One region of the Arthrobacter sp. STN4 genome, then DNA from elsewhere that is predicted to be linked to it. Evidence: riboswitches for the same ligand, from Rfam matches in the RefSeq annotation. Region 1 holds a riboswitch; the other holds the start of a gene.
What was found. A riboswitch is a leader RNA that binds a small molecule or an ion and turns the genes downstream of it on or off. The one in region 1 is predicted to bind thiamine pyrophosphate.
Positions count from the first base shown of each region.

Region 2: linked by a shared signal. The riboswitch ahead of MMF96_RS12025 (ECF transporter S component) and the one ahead of MMF96_RS07370 (bifunctional hydroxymethylpyrimidine kinase/phosphomethylpyrimidine kinase) in region 1 are both predicted to bind thiamine pyrophosphate.

Region 1 covers NZ_JAKZGX010000007.1:45,667-52,780, forward strand. The annotation lists gene obgE (GTPase ObgE) at 1-732, opposite strand, end outside; gene rpmA (50S ribosomal protein L27) at 954-1,211, opposite strand; gene rplU (50S ribosomal protein L21) at 1,276-1,584, opposite strand; gene MMF96_RS07370 (bifunctional hydroxymethylpyrimidine kinase/phosphomethylpyrimidine kinase) at 1,952-3,517, opposite strand; TPP riboswitch at 3,508-3,606, opposite strand; gene MMF96_RS07375 (Rne/Rng family ribonuclease) at 3,721-7,114, opposite strand, start outside.
Region 2 covers NZ_JAKZGX010000015.1:24,638-31,751, reverse strand. The annotation lists gene MMF96_RS12045 (O-succinylhomoserine sulfhydrylase) at 1-261, shown strand, start outside; gene MMF96_RS12040 (UDP-N-acetylglucosamine 1-carboxyvinyltransferase) at 287-1,819, opposite strand; gene MMF96_RS12035 (energy-coupling factor transporter transmembrane protein EcfT) at 1,956-2,753, opposite strand; gene MMF96_RS12030 (ATP-binding cassette domain-containing protein) at 2,750-4,390, opposite strand; gene MMF96_RS12025 (ECF transporter S component) at 4,393-5,019, opposite strand; TPP riboswitch at 5,064-5,185, opposite strand; gene MMF96_RS12020 (plastocyanin/azurin family copper-binding protein) at 5,308-6,255, opposite strand; gene MMF96_RS12015 (DUF4235 domain-containing protein) at 6,692-6,952, shown strand; gene mnhG (monovalent cation/H(+) antiporter subunit G) at 6,977-7,114, opposite strand, start outside.

The sequences.
Region 1 (7,114 bases):
CAGGACATGGACCAGGGCGGCGCAGCGTTCCACGTGGCGCAGGAAGTTGTGGCCCAGGCCCTTGCCTTCGCTGGCGCCCTCGATCAGCCCCGGGACGTCGGCGATGGTGAAGCGGACGTCACCGGACTGGACCACGCCGAGGTTGGGCACCAAGGTGGTGAAGGGGTAGTCGGCAATCTTGGGCCGTGCGGCGGACATGGCGGCGATCAGGCTGGACTTTCCGGCCGAGGGAAAGCCGACCAGGGCGATGTCGGCGATGGACTTCAGTTCCAGGACGATGTCCCGCTGGTCCCCCTCCACGCCGAGCAGGGCGAAGCCGGGGGCCTTGCGCTTCTGGGAGGACAGGGCCGCATTGCCCAGCCCGCCCTGCCCGCCGGCCGCGGCAATGTACTCGGTGCCGACGCCCACGAGGTCGGCCAGGACCGTTCCGGCCTTGTCCTTGACCACGGTGCCGTCCGGCACGTCGAGGACGAGGGTCTCGCCAATCCTGCCGTCGCGCCAATCGCCCATGCCCGGGCCCCCGTTGCCGGCATTGCGGTGGGGGGCGTGGTGGTAGTCCAGCAGGGTGGTGGTCTGGGCGCTCACGCGCAGGATGACGTCCCCGCCGTCCCCGCCCTTGCCGCCGTCGGGCCCGCCCAGCGGCTTGAACTTCTCGCGTTTGACAGAGACGCAGCCATGGCCGCCTGCCCCGCCGGATACATGCAAAACAACCCGGTCAACAAAGCTGGCCAATGGGATCTCCTTGATTAGTACTGCCGTTGCGCAGTTACATTCTAGTCTGCGCCTCTTTGGCGGCGCCGACGCCGGCAGGCCGCGTTGGGCGCTGGCTGCCACACGCGCCAGGCAGCGTGTCACACGCTGCCTGTTAAAAACTCTGCCTGTTAAAAACGCCGCCTGTTAAAAACACAGTGGAGGGGGCCGGCCGGCCCGCTCCACTGGTAAATGCCTTGGTGTTAGACCGTGGCTGCGACGATGTTCACGACGCGGCGGCCGCGGCGCTGGCCGAACTCGACTGCGCCGGCGTCCAGGGCGAACAGGGTGTCGTCCTTGCCGATGCCCACGCCCGCGCCGGGGTGGAAGTGGGTGCCGCGCTGGCGGACGATGATCTCGCCGGCCTTGACGACCTGGCCGCCGAAGCGCTTCACGCCGAGGAACTGAGCGTTGGAATCACGACCGTTGCGAGTGGAGCTCGCGCCCTTTTTATGTGCCATTTGAAATGCCTACCTTTTGACTAAAAGACTGCTGAAGAGGATCTGTTTCGCTTGCGTAGGGTAATTACGCGATCGAGGTGATCTTGACCTTGGACAGTTCCTGACGGTGGCCCTGGCGCTTCTTGTAGCCGGTCTTGTTCTTGTACTTCTGGATGACGATCTTCGGTCCGCGAAGATCCTCCAGCTTCTCAGCCGTAACCTTCACATTTGCCAGGTCCTTTGCGGCGGTGGTGAGCTTCTCACCATCAACCAGAAGCAAAGCGGGCAGCTCAAGTGTGCTGCCGACTCCACCGGGGACGCGGTTCATGGTCACGTAGTCTCCGACGGAAACCTTTTCTTGACGGCCGCCTGCGCGGACAATCGCGTACACCACTGGGGAACTCACTTCTCTCGACGTTTATTACAAAGAATTAATGTGCCTCAACGCCGTGGACCTCAATGGAGTTCGACCATGGAGTGGTTGCCCTAAGTGTTGGCGTAAGCACCGAAGAACAAGAATACGCTAATTCCTGGCCCGGCCGCAAATGAGACTGGTTCCGCATACCGGCGCGCAGGCAGCCGGGCTGCTGCCCGTCCGCCCCGTCCGTTCAACGGAACCGTGCACCACCACCTTAGCGGACGGGCGGCGTGGAACGGCCTCTTGGCGGGCGTGGCGCGCCGCTTTAATCCGCGGCGGCCCCGTGGCGTTCATCACGCCCACCTCGGCGGGGGCCCTGCCGCGCGCCTGGCGGCGGGCCCGTTCAGGCATGGCGGCGGGGTGCATCAAAAAAGTCAACCTCGTACCGTGCCGAATGCACGAAGGCCTCGCGCATGCGCTCCCGCTCCAGGGCAGATCCGCGCACGGCGGCCGCGTCGACGATGGCGACGGCCCGCGCCGTGGCCTCCGCGAAGGCCTCATCCGCGTAGGTCTCCAGCCACTCACCGTAGGGGTGGGCACCTGCGCCCGTGCCGGCGTCGTCCGCCAGCGTGCGGTCCCGCAGGTAGCCGGCGTGGAGCACGCGGCCCACTTCCGCATACAGCCAGTAGCAGGGCAGCACGGCGGCGGCCAGCTCGGCGTAGCTGCCCGAGAACGCCACCGCCGACAGGTGGTCCACATAGTGCTTGGTTACGGGGCCCCGGGCCACCTCCACGGGGTGGCGGCTGAGCCATTCCCGGTGCAGCGCCAGTTCCACGACCAGGCAGTTCTGCGCGCCGGCGGCCCAAAAACGCTGCTCGTCCTCAGTGGGGGCGAGGGCGCTGGCGCGGGACAGCACGCGCGAGTAGGCGTTGAGGTACTGCGCGTCCTGGGCCAGGTAATAGGCAAAGTGCCGCTCGTCGAGCCCGCCCGAGGCCAGCTCGCGGATGAAGTCCAACGCAAAGATGGCCTCGCGCTCCGGTGCGATCTGCGCCCACAGCGACCGGGTGAATTCGCCGGCGGCCGGAGCCTGCAGGGCCCACAGTTCGTGGAAGTGGTTGAGCGGTCCGTGCCCGTGCCCGATGTCGAGGACCCCGGACGCCTGCAGGCAGCCGGTCAGCCAGTCCTTGGCGCGGCGCATGCTTTCGGCCCAGCTGCCGGTCTGCACCTGCAGGGTGGCCAGCGCCGCGGACAGCGAGCAGCCGGTGCCATGCGTGTTGTCGGTGTCCACGCGCGGGCCGGCAAAGATTTCCACCGAGCCGTCCGGTCCCACCAGCGCATCGGGGCACTGGTCACCTTCCAGGTGCCCGCCCTTGACCAGCACGGCTGTCCCGTGGACCGCGGCCAGGGCCTTGCCCTGCTGCAGCGCCGCGTCCCAGCTGGCAGCCTCGGGCTCCCCGCACAGGACTGCCAGTTCGGCCAGGTTGGGCGTGGCCAGGTGGGCCTGATGCAACAGCCGGAGCAGGGACTTGCGCGCGTCCCCGTCCACCAGCGCATCCCCGCTGGTCGCCACCATCACCGGGTCAAGCACGACGACGGGCGGCCGGGTTTCCGCCAGCCACTCCCCCACCGTGTCCATCACCTCGGCGTTGGCCAGCATGCCGATCTTGACCGCGTCAATGGTGATGTCCGCGGAGAGGCTGTCCAGCTGCTGCCGGAGAAAATCCGCAGCCGGGACGTGGACGCCCTGGACACCCTGCGTGTTCTGGGCCGTCAGGGCCGTAATGGCAGCCATGGCGTAGCCGCCGTGGGCCGAGATGGACTTGATGTCCGCCTGGATGCCGGCGCCGCCCGAGGGGTCGGAGCCGGCGATGCTGAGCACGTGCGGCGGCCGCGGTGCGGGACCGGGGGCCGGCTGGTTCGGGGCGGGCTGCGGGTTCGTGGTGGTCCGGGGCGTGGTGTTGTGGGTCAAGCGGACATCCCTTCGCCGGTGCTGGCCGGTCAGGTTCAACGGGTTTGTTCTCAGCCGGCCCTCGTGGCCTGGCACCCCGTGTCGCTCACCACATTAGCGCCCCTGCTTCCGCTTAAGCGAAAACTGGGTGCCAGTAGTTGCCGCATCGCAACCGGAAAAGGTTGACAAAACCGTAACTATTGACACCCAGTTGGGCGGGGACGCTACAGCTCGGAAGCGGGCACGCCGACGCCGAGCATGATGATCGGGGCCGCTTCCTTCGCTGCCGCCGGTCCGGCCTGCGCCGTCTCAGCCTGCGCCGAACCCGTCCGCTCCGACCCGGTGTGCGCGGCCGGCTGGGCCGGGCCGCTTGTGTGAGGCGTGCCGCCCTGCCCGGCCGGGACGGCCGAGGTCTCAACGCTCATGTCCGCACCGCCCTGTGCGCTGCGGGCGCTGCGGTTGCGGCGCGGGCGGCGGGAGCGCGAGCGTTCCGGGGATCCGTCCCGGCCCTCGGACGCGGCGTCGCCGGCGGCCCGGACGGTGCCGGTGCCCGGCCCTGCGGCGGTGGGAGCGGCGGCGGGCGCCGGTGCAACGCCATCCGTGGCCTTCGGGCCGGCGAGCTGGTCCAGTGCCTGGGCCAGGCCGGCCAGCGCCGCCGCCTGCTCGGCACGGTGGTCGTCGCCGGCGGGGTGGTGGCCGCGGGGCAGCGCCACGGCCTCACCGCCGAGCGTCACCGTCGCGGTCTCCGCCAGGCTGGTGGGCAGCGTTTCCACCTCGACGTCGGCGACGTCGTCGTCCGCACGGCCCGGCTCGGTGCGGGCGGGCGCGCCGTTGCCGTTCCCGGCCTGGCCGTCCTGCGCGGGCTCGTGGTGCGCGGCGGCCGCCGCAGCGGCAATGCTGGCCAGCGCGGCACGTGCCTGGGTGGCCTTTTGCTGCCGCTCGGCCTCGGCTGCCGGGTCCACGACGGCGGCCTCAAGGTGCTCGTGCGCCTCCTGCCCGTCACCCTCGTGCTGCTGGGAACGGTTGCGGTTGCGCTTGCGTTCGCTGCGCGTGGAGCGGTTGGCAGTGCGTTCGACGTCGCGGTGCTCGCTCCGGCCCGGCTGCGGGTGGTGCTGCTCGGCAGCCACCGTGTGGACGCGGCGGTGCTCCACGGGGATCTCGTGGGTGACCATGCCCCGTCCGGCGCAGGCCTCGCACAGCTCCCCGAACACTTCCAGCAGCCCGGTGCCCATGCGCTTGCGCGTCATCTGCACCAGTCCCAGGCTGGTGACCTCGGCCACCTGGTGCTTGGTCCGGTCGCGTCCCAGGCACTCGACCAGGCGGCGGAGCACCAGGTCCCGGTTGGATTCGAGCACCATGTCGATGAAGTCGATGACGATGATGCCGCCGATGTCACGCAGGCGCAGCTGGCGCACCACTTCCTCGGCCGCCTCAAGGTTGTTCTTGGTGACGGTTTCCTCGAGGTTGCCGCCGGAGCCGGTGAACTTTCCGGTGTTGACGTCCACCACGGTCATGGCCTCGGTGCGGTCAATGACCAGCGAGCCGCCGGAGGGCAGGAACACCTTGCGCTCAAGGGCCTTGGAGATTTGCTCGTCGATGCGGTGGGCACCGAAGATGTCCTCGGACTTGGTCCATTTTTCCAGGCGGTCCAGCAGGTCGGGGGCCACGTACGTCACGTACGCCTCAATGGTGTCCCAGGCTTCCTCACCGGAGACGATCAGCTTCGTGAAGTCCTCGTTGAAGACGTCGCGGACCACCTTGATGGTGAGGTCCGGCTCGGCGTAGAGCATTTCGGGGGCGAGCGTCTTGGACGATGCGGCACGGGTGCTGATGCCCTCCCACTGGGCGCGCAGCCGGTTGATGTCGTTGGTGAGCTCTTCCTCGCTGGCACCCTCTGCCGCGGTGCGCACAATGACGCCCGCATTTTCGGGCAGGTGGTCCTTCAGGACGCGCTTGAGCCGGTTGCGTTCGACGTCGGGCAGCTTGCGGGAAATGCCGGTCATGGACCCGCCCGGCACGTACACCAGGTAGCGGCCCGGGAGGGAGACCTGGCTGGTCAGGCGCGCACCCTTGTGACCGACCGGGTCCTTGGAAACCTGGACCAGGACGGAGTCCCCGGACTTCAGCGCGTTCTCGATGCGGCGCGGCTGGCCGTTGAGCTTGGCGGCATCCCAGTCCACCTCGCCCGCGTACAGGACGGCATTGCGGCCGCGGCCGATGTCCACGAAGGCGGCTTCCATGCTCGGGAGCACATTCTGGACCCTGCCCAGGTAAACGTTGCCGATGAGTGAATCCTGCTGCGTCTTGGACACGAAGTGCTCGGCGAGGATACCGTCCTCCAGGACGCCGATCTGGATCCGGTCATCGTTTTGGCGAACCACCATGACACGGTCCACGGATTCGCGGCGCGCCAGAAACTCCGCTTCCGTGATCACGGTGCGGCGGCGGCCTGAGTCGCGGGAGTCGCGGCGGCGCTGCTTCTTCGCTTCCAGGCGCGTTGAACCGCGCAGGCTCGTCACCCGGTTGGAGGCACTCTGGGAGGATTCGACGGCGGGGCGCGGTGCCCGCACCTTGGTGACGGTGTTGGGCGGGTCCTCGTCGGTGCCGCCGGTCAGTTCCAGGTCCGCGTCCCCGCGGCGGCGGCGCCGCCGGCGGCGGGACGTGACGCCGTCGGAGTCCTCGGCGGCCTCTGCGGCATGGCCGGTGCCGCCGTCCGCGTCGTTGTCCTGTTCGACGTCGGCGGGTCCGCCGTGGTCGGAGGACTTGTTGCGGCGGTTGCGGTTGCGCCCGCGGCCGCGGCGGTGGTCGGCGGAGTCTTCGTCCTCGGCGTCGTGGTCTTCCCCGACAGCCGCGGTGGTGGGCGCGGGGACGGCCAGGCTGAGGTCGGGGGCCAGGAACAGGCCGGAAATTCCGGCTCCCGGGGCCATGAACAGGGAATCCACGGCCGGGGCGGCATCAGTGGCGGAGGACGCGGGAGCCGTGGCCTGCCCGGCGTCCGCGGCGGTCCCGGCAGCGTCGGCTGCGGTGCCGCTTGCTTCAGCGGACGTGCCTGCGCCCGCCTGGGTGGCGTCGGCGGCTGCCGTCGGTTCCCCGGTGTCGGCATCTGCGGTGTCGCCCGCGGCGGGTTCCTGCACGGGCTTCACGGTGGATTTCGCGGCAGCCGGCTTGCGGCGGCTGCGGGTGGCCCTGGCTGGCGCCTCTTCCGTCGTGGCTGCTTCGGCGGCGGGCGCTTCGGCGGCCTCAACAACGGCAGCGGTCGTTTCGGCGGGCGCTTCTGCGGCGGGGGCGGGCGCTTCTGCGGCGGGGGCGGACGCCTTGGCGCGGCTGCGGCGCGCGGGGGCCTTCTTGGCAGGTGCTTCCACCGCTGCCGGCGTTTCGGCGGGGGCAGCAGCAGCCGCCACGCCGTCGCCTGCCTGGCCCAGGGACAGTTCGCCCTGGACGGCCGTGGCAGCCGGGGCGGTGACCGGTGAGGTGGCCCGGCGGCGGGTGGCCCGCTTGGCGGGGGCCTTCCTCGCTTCGGCAGGCGCCCCGGCAGCAGCCTCGGGGGCGGCAGCCCCGGCACCGGCAGTGCCGGCGTCAGCAGCCGGTGCGGTGGAGGTTGGGGCGGTGGGAGCCTGG
Region 2 (7,114 bases), on a different contig from region 1:
GAACTGGCCGAGCCGGCGTCCGGCACCCGCAAGGACGCCGCCTTCAAGCTCCTGAACGCCCTGCGGATCGTGGACATCTCCAACAACCTGGGCGACACGAAGTCCCTGATCACGCACCCGGCCACCACCACGCACCGGGCCATGGGCCCCGAGGGCCGCGCCGCCATCGGCCTGTCCGACGGCGTGCTGCGCCTCTCCGTGGGCCTGGAGGACCTGGGCGACCTGAAGCAGGACCTGGCGCAGGCCCTCGCCGCGATCTAGTTCGAACGCCGCCGTCCCCGGCGGGTTAGTCCTGGAAGTATTCGATCTCCGCGCCGATGGTGTTCAGGCGCTCCGCCAGGTCCTCGTAGCCGCGCTCGATGACGTAGATGTTGCGCAGCTCGCTGGTGCCCTTGGCGGCAAGCATCGCCAGCAGGATGCAGGCGGCCGGGCGCAGCGCCGGCGGGCAGCCGATCTCGGCCGCGCGCCACGCCGTCGGGCCCTTGATGTCGATGCGGTGCGGGTCCAGGAGGCGCACGCCGGCGCCCAGGCGGTTCAGTTCGGTCAGGTAGATGGCGCGGTTCTCGTAGACCCAGTCGTGGATCAGCGTGGTGCCCTCGGCGCAGGAGGCGATGACGGCGAAGAAGGGCAGGTTGTCAATGTTCAGCCCCGGGAACGGCATGGGGTGGATCTTGTCCGGCGCCGCGTGCAGTTCGGAGGGGAGCGTGGTGACGTCCACGAGGCGGGTCTTGCCGTTGCGGGCCACGTATTCCGCCGACTTCCGGTAGCGGAAGCCCATCTGCTCAAGGACCTTGAGCTCAATTTCCATGAACTCGATGGGCACGCGCGTGACGGTGACCTCGGACTTCGTCACGATGCCGGCGGTGATCAGGCTCATGGCCTCGATCGGGTCCTCGGACGGCGCGTATTCAATGTCAACGTCGATTCGTGACTTGCCGCGGATGGTCAGCGTTGTGGAGCCGATGCCCTCCACCTCCACGCCCAGGCCCTGCAGGTAAAAGCAAAGGTCCTGGACCATGTAGTTGGGGCTGGCGTTGCGGATGACGGTGGTGCCCACCCGGTGCGCGGCGGCCATGATGGCGTTTTCCGTCACCGTGTCCCCGCGCTCGGTCAGCACAAAGGTCCTGTCCTCGCCGTCGCTGAAGGGTGCCTGCACCTGGTAGAAGCCGTTGTGGGCCGTGACGGCCAGGCCGAACTCGCGCAGGGCCTGCATGTGCGGCTCCACGGTCCGGGTGCCGAGGTCGCAGCCGCCGGCGTAGGGGATGCGGTAGACGTCCTCCTGGTCCAGCAGCGGACCCAGCAGCATGATGACCGAGCGCGTGCGCTTGGCCGCCTCAACGTCCATGGACGCCAGGTCCAGGACGGCGGGACGGCGGATCTGGAGGTCGTTGGCGTTCAGCCAGCGGCATTCAACGCCGATGCTCGTCAGCAGCTCCACAATCCGGTTGACCTCTTCAATGCGGGCCAGGCGGCGCAGCGTGGTGGTGCCGCGGTTGATGAGGCTGGCGCACAGCAGGGCCACACCGGCGTTCTTGCTGGAGTTGACCTCCACGCTGCCGGAGAGTTCGCGGCCGCCGTGCACGCGCAGGTGCGTCACCACGTTTTTGGGCGAATTGCCGACGTTCACGATCCGCCGGCCCAGCAGCGACTCCATGCGCTGGATCATCTTCAGGCTCAGGTTTTGCTTGCCCTGTTCCATGCGTGCCACGGCACTCTGGCTGGTGCCCAATTGCGCTGCGAGTTCCAGCTGGGTCCAGCCCTTGTCGTTGCGGGCATCCCGGACCATTACACCTACGGTTTCTGCAGCCACTTGAGTCATGAAACTTTTATATCATGGGACGCATATTTGCCTGGTATTTAGTGACGCATTCGCTGTGAATGTCGAATTATCCGTGCCCTTAATCACTGTGTGCGATAAATGGTTCAACAGGGTCATGGCCCCGGCCACGCCAAGGCTACCCCAGCACGGGGTTCCAGGTGCCCAGCACGACGGCGGCGAGCGCCGCGGCCGCGGCAATCACCACTCCGGCGGCGGCCACCCAGGCGTCCCGCTGGCTGAAGGTGGACCCCCGCGCCCAGGTGCGGGGCCCGGCGCCAAAGCCCTTCGCCTCCATCGTCACGGCCAGCCGGGATGCGCGGCGGATGGCCTGGACCAGCAGTGCCATGGCCTGTCCCAGCGAGGCCTTGAGCCCGCTGAAGAAGCCCGGCTCCCCACCGACGCCCCGGGCCCGCCGGGCCATGCCCAGCGTCTGCCACTCCGCCACCAGCAGGCCCACCAGGCGCATCGCGGCCAGGGCCCCGAGCACAAAGCGGTGCGGCAGGTGCAGCTTCTGCGCCAGTGCGTCGGCCAGGTCCGTCGGGTCGGTGCTGGCGAGCACGATGACGCCGGGCAGGGCGATGGCGAGGCTGCGCAACGCGATCGCCACACCGGATTCCACCGAGCCGGTGGTGAAGACCAGCGGGCCCGCCGCCAGCAGCAGTTCCCCCGTCTTCGGGGCCAACAGGGCCGTGCCATAGCCGCCCACCAGGGCGGCAAACAGGATGGGCCAGCCACGCCGCAGCAGCATGCCGGCACCCAGGCCGGCCAGCGGCAGCACGGCACACTCGAGCACCAGCGCCGTCGTGGCGGACGCCCAGTCGATGGTGACCAGCAGGACCAGGGTGATGGCCAGTCCGGCGCCGAGCTTGGCCAGGGGATTCGCGCCCGCCAGCCAGGCGCGGGACCGGGGCTGGGCCAGGATGTCCACGCTCATCGCCGCACCGCCTTGCCGGCCGCCCCGGCCGGCGGCGCAGCGACCGCCGGATCCGCCGAGCGGTCCGCGGGGCCGTCATGGTCCCGGGCCTCAACGGGGGCAGCCCCCCCGGCCGGGGCGCCGAGGACCAGCCGGTCCCCGCCCAGGACCTGGGAGAACGTGGCGTCGTGGGTTACGGAGACCACGGCCGTGCCCGCGTCGAGCAGTTCGGTCAGCAGCGAGGCCAGCTCCGCCCAGGTGTTGGCGTCCTGCCCAAAGGTGGGCTCGTCCAGGACCAGCACCTGCGGGCTGGCGGCCAGCACCGTGGCCACGGACAGCCTGCGCTTTTCGCCGCCGGAGAGGGTGAAGGGGTTGGCGCCCGCCACGTGGGCCAGCCGCAGCCGCTCCAGCAGGCCGTCCACGCCGTCTTCGCCGTGTCCCAGCAGCCGTGGGGCGAACAGCAGTTCCTCGCGCACGCTGCCCGTCACAAACTGGTGCTCCGGTTCCTGGAACACGGTGCCGATCCGGCTGATCAGCTCCCGGCCGCGCCACTTCAGCGGCGCGCTGCCGGCGCCCCGCGCCAGCGGCTCAAGGGCTTCGAGCCGTCCGCCCGCCGCAGGCAGCAGCCCGGCAAGGGTCAGTGCCAACGTGGATTTCCCGGCCCCATTGGGCCCCGTCACGCTGAGCGCCCGCCCGGCGGAAATCCGCACGGACGGCACCACGGCGGCCGGCACGGCCGGGTGCCGCCGGCGGCCCTTGGCCCGGGACACCGCCAGGGACTCCGCCGCAAGCAAAAGGTCCGTGCTGTCGTCGTGCGGGGGAAAGCCGGTGCGCGGACGGACGGCGGGCACGTGCCCGGGCACCCACACGCCCGCGGCGGACAGCATGCCCGCCGCCTGGGCCAGGACCGCGGCGGGCGGGCCGTCCAGCAGCACGCCGCCGGGCTCCCCCGCCGCTTCGGGAGCCAGCACCACGATCCGGTCCACGACGTCGAGCCACACGGACACGCGGTGTTCCACCACCACCAGGGTGGCGCCGGTTTCATCCAGGCTGTTCCGGACGGCGTCGCGCACGTCCACCACCCCGGCCGGGTCCAGGTTTGCCGTGGGCTCGTCCAGGAGCAGCAGGCCGGGGCGCATGGCCAGCATGCCGGCCAGTCCGAGGCGCTGCTTTTGGCCACCGGACAGCGCGGAGCTCGGGTGGTCCAACGGCAGCCGAAGGCCCACGGCCTCGAGCGCCGCGGGCACGCGGCGCCAGATCTCCTCCCGCGGCACGGCCAGGTTTTCGGCACCAAAGGCCACGTCGTCGCCGATGCGGGAGAGCACCACCTGGGAATCGGGGTCCTGCTGCATCAGGCCGGTGCGTCCGCGAGACTCCGCCACGGGTGCGCCGTCGATCAGCAGGGACCCAAACTCGTCCGCGTCCTCATCGACGCCAAGCACGCCGGCGAGCGCGTGCAGCAGCGTGGACTTTCCGGCGCCCGAAGGCCCCAGCAGCAGCACGCGTTCGCCCGGCGCGATCTCCAGGTCGAGGTCGTGGACGGCCTTGGCGGCGCGGCCCGAATGCTGCCAGCCCCACCCCTTGGCGCTGATCCGGGCGGGTGCCACGCCAAGCCCGGCGGCCCGGCCCGGACCGCCGGCCGGGGCCGTTGCCCCCACGGCTACACCACCGGTTCGGTGGCGGCGCCGCGGGAGGTCAGGTTGGCCAGGACACCTGTGCGTGCCAGCCCGCGGACGGCGAGCCAGGACAGCAGCCCGGCGATGACGGCGCCGGAGATGGCACCGAAGACGGTGTAGACCAGCTTCCAGACAAACGCCCACTCCACGTTCCAGACCAGGGAGTCGTTGATGCCCATCGCCACACCGGACAGGGCGCCGGCCAGCAGCGCCACCGGCAGCGAAAAGCGTCGGTAGCGGACCACGGCGAAAATGAGCTCCGCGCCGATGCCCTGGACCAGGCCGGAGAGCAGGACGGTGAAGCCAAAGGAACTGCCCAGCAGCGCCTCCACAATGGCCGCCACGATTTCGCAGAACAACGCCGCGCCGGGTTTGCGGATCACCAGGCCGCCGATGACGCCGGCGATCAGCCAGCCGCCGCCGTAGAGTCCGCCGAGAGGCGGGAATGCGGCGGTGGCAGCCGCGATCACGCCGTAGGCGGCAGACCACAGCCAGAAGATGACGCCCACGGCGACGGACAGGACGGCGGCCACCACGATGTCCACCACGCGCCACGTGGTTTTGGGTGCTGCCTTGGGGTTTGCGGAATTGCCCGCGACTGACTCGCTCATGTTTCCTCCTTTGCAGGAGGGGCGGTGCGGCGGTATCTCCGCGCACCGAAGAGAACTCGACTCCCTTCGCCGGTACTAGCCGGAGCAGGTTCGAGGGTCTGCGGCGGACCGCACTCTCAGCGCCCTGTTCCGGGATCCGGGACGGGACGCTCCCCTGTCGTGTTGAATTGCGGCTTCAGTCTACCCGCGGCGGCGTGCCGCGGCCAACGTTCCTGGCGCACGACGGCGGGAGGCCGGCCCGGGTGGCCGGCCTCCCGCCGTCGTGCCTGGCTGGGCTGGGTTCCGGCGTTACCCCACCACCACCGTGCCCACCATGCCCATGTAGTCATGCAGGGCACAGATGTAGCTGAAGGTCCCTGCCTTCGTGAAGGTGACGGTGAACGTGGATCCCGGGAGCATGAGCCCGGAATTCAGGTCCCCACCGGCAAACGCCGCAGGATTGCCCACGGGCATGTTGAAGTCCGCCGGCTCCGTCCCAAAGGTGACCGTGTGCGGGGCCGCCATGCCGTTGTTGATGAACGTGACCGTTTCGCCCACATGGATGCGCACCGTGGGCTGGATGTAGCGCATCACCATGGCCACCCCGTCGTCGGCGCCGACGTAGACGTGGTGCGAATCAGCCTGCGCTGCCGTTGCATTCCAGAGCATGCGCCCGTCCAGCAGGATCCCTTGTGCCTGCTGCCGGCTCTGCCTGTTGTAGTCGTTTTGCGTGTAGGGGTATGGCGTGCCGGCCGCCGCCACGTGGACGGTGCCCTTCATCATGGCCCCGTGCACCAGGCAGTAGTACGTGAAGTCGCCGGCTGCGGGGAACTGCAGGCTGTAGCTCGCCACGGCAGGAAAGCCGCTGTCGGACACGTTGGTCAGGATGCCCGAGTTGTAGTAGGACGCCCCGTCGTAGGTGCTGCCGCCAATGGGGAACAGCTGCGTCGGGTCGCCGGGGTTGAAGGCCATCAACGGCGCGCCGGGCGGCAGGAAGGTGACGGTGTGCGGCTCGGCCGAGTTCGCCTGCCAGGTGACGGTGTCCCCCGCGTCGACATAGACGTCGGTGGGCAAAAACGCCATGCTCTGGATGGCCTGGTCCGGTGACTCATTTCCAGCCAGGACTGTCCAGGTGTGCGGGCCCTGCCCGCCTGCGCCGGGGTCGGCGACTGCCGGGCCCGAAAGTGCCAGCGGCACCAGCAGCGCCAAGAGTGCGGCAACCAGCACCGGCACCTTGCGCGAAGAAAGATGGTTCAAGCGAAGATTTTCCAAACGACGCCTCATGGGTCGTTCCCTTCTCGAAAGCTGCGGCCCCCTGGCCAGGCGGCCGCGCGAGATGGTCCCTCCCTCAAGGGGGCCCGCTCTGTCCGGCCGGCATGCCGGCGGGACCGGATGCGCATGGAACCCCCTGAGCTCCGGGTCCAATGCGCGCCGCCCGCCATGGCGGGCGGGGCGTTGATGATGGGGCATTGTGCTGCCACTGCCCGGCGCACCCGCAGCGCCGTCAAGGACAACTGACAGCCCGCGAACACGCACTTCCCATGGTGCACCCGGGCGGGAGGCTTGTCGACAAGTGGTCAGGGAATTCCGTCCAAGTACCGCCGCATCCTGCTTGCCCCGGCCCGCTGACCCGTTAGGCTGGCAGGGAACTTTCACAGCGCATCAAGCCCGCCGCACACCAAGGAGAGTCATTGTGAATATCGTCTTCAAGCTGCTGGGCACGGGCGTGAGCCTGGCCGCCGGGTTTGCCGCCGGCAAGATCGTGGACGTCGCCTGGGAGAAGGGCACCGGCAACAAGCCGCCCAAGGACGGCGCCGACCTGGAAAACAGCCTGCGCTCGGCCCTGGCCTTCGCCCTGGTGTCCTCCGCCGTGGCCGCCATCATCCAGGTCATTGCCGGGCGCACCACGCAAAAGGCCATCGCCCGGTTCAACAAGCACCCCGAAGAGGTCTAGCCCGAACGGTTGGCAGCCGCGGCGCTACTCTTCGTCCCGGTCGTCCACGACGGCGGCCACCACGTCGTTGAGCTCGTCCGTGCTGAGCAGTTCCGGGCGCCGGTGCTTGGTGCGGTACCCGGCACGGCCCACCATGTGCGCGGACACCGGGACCGTGAGCAG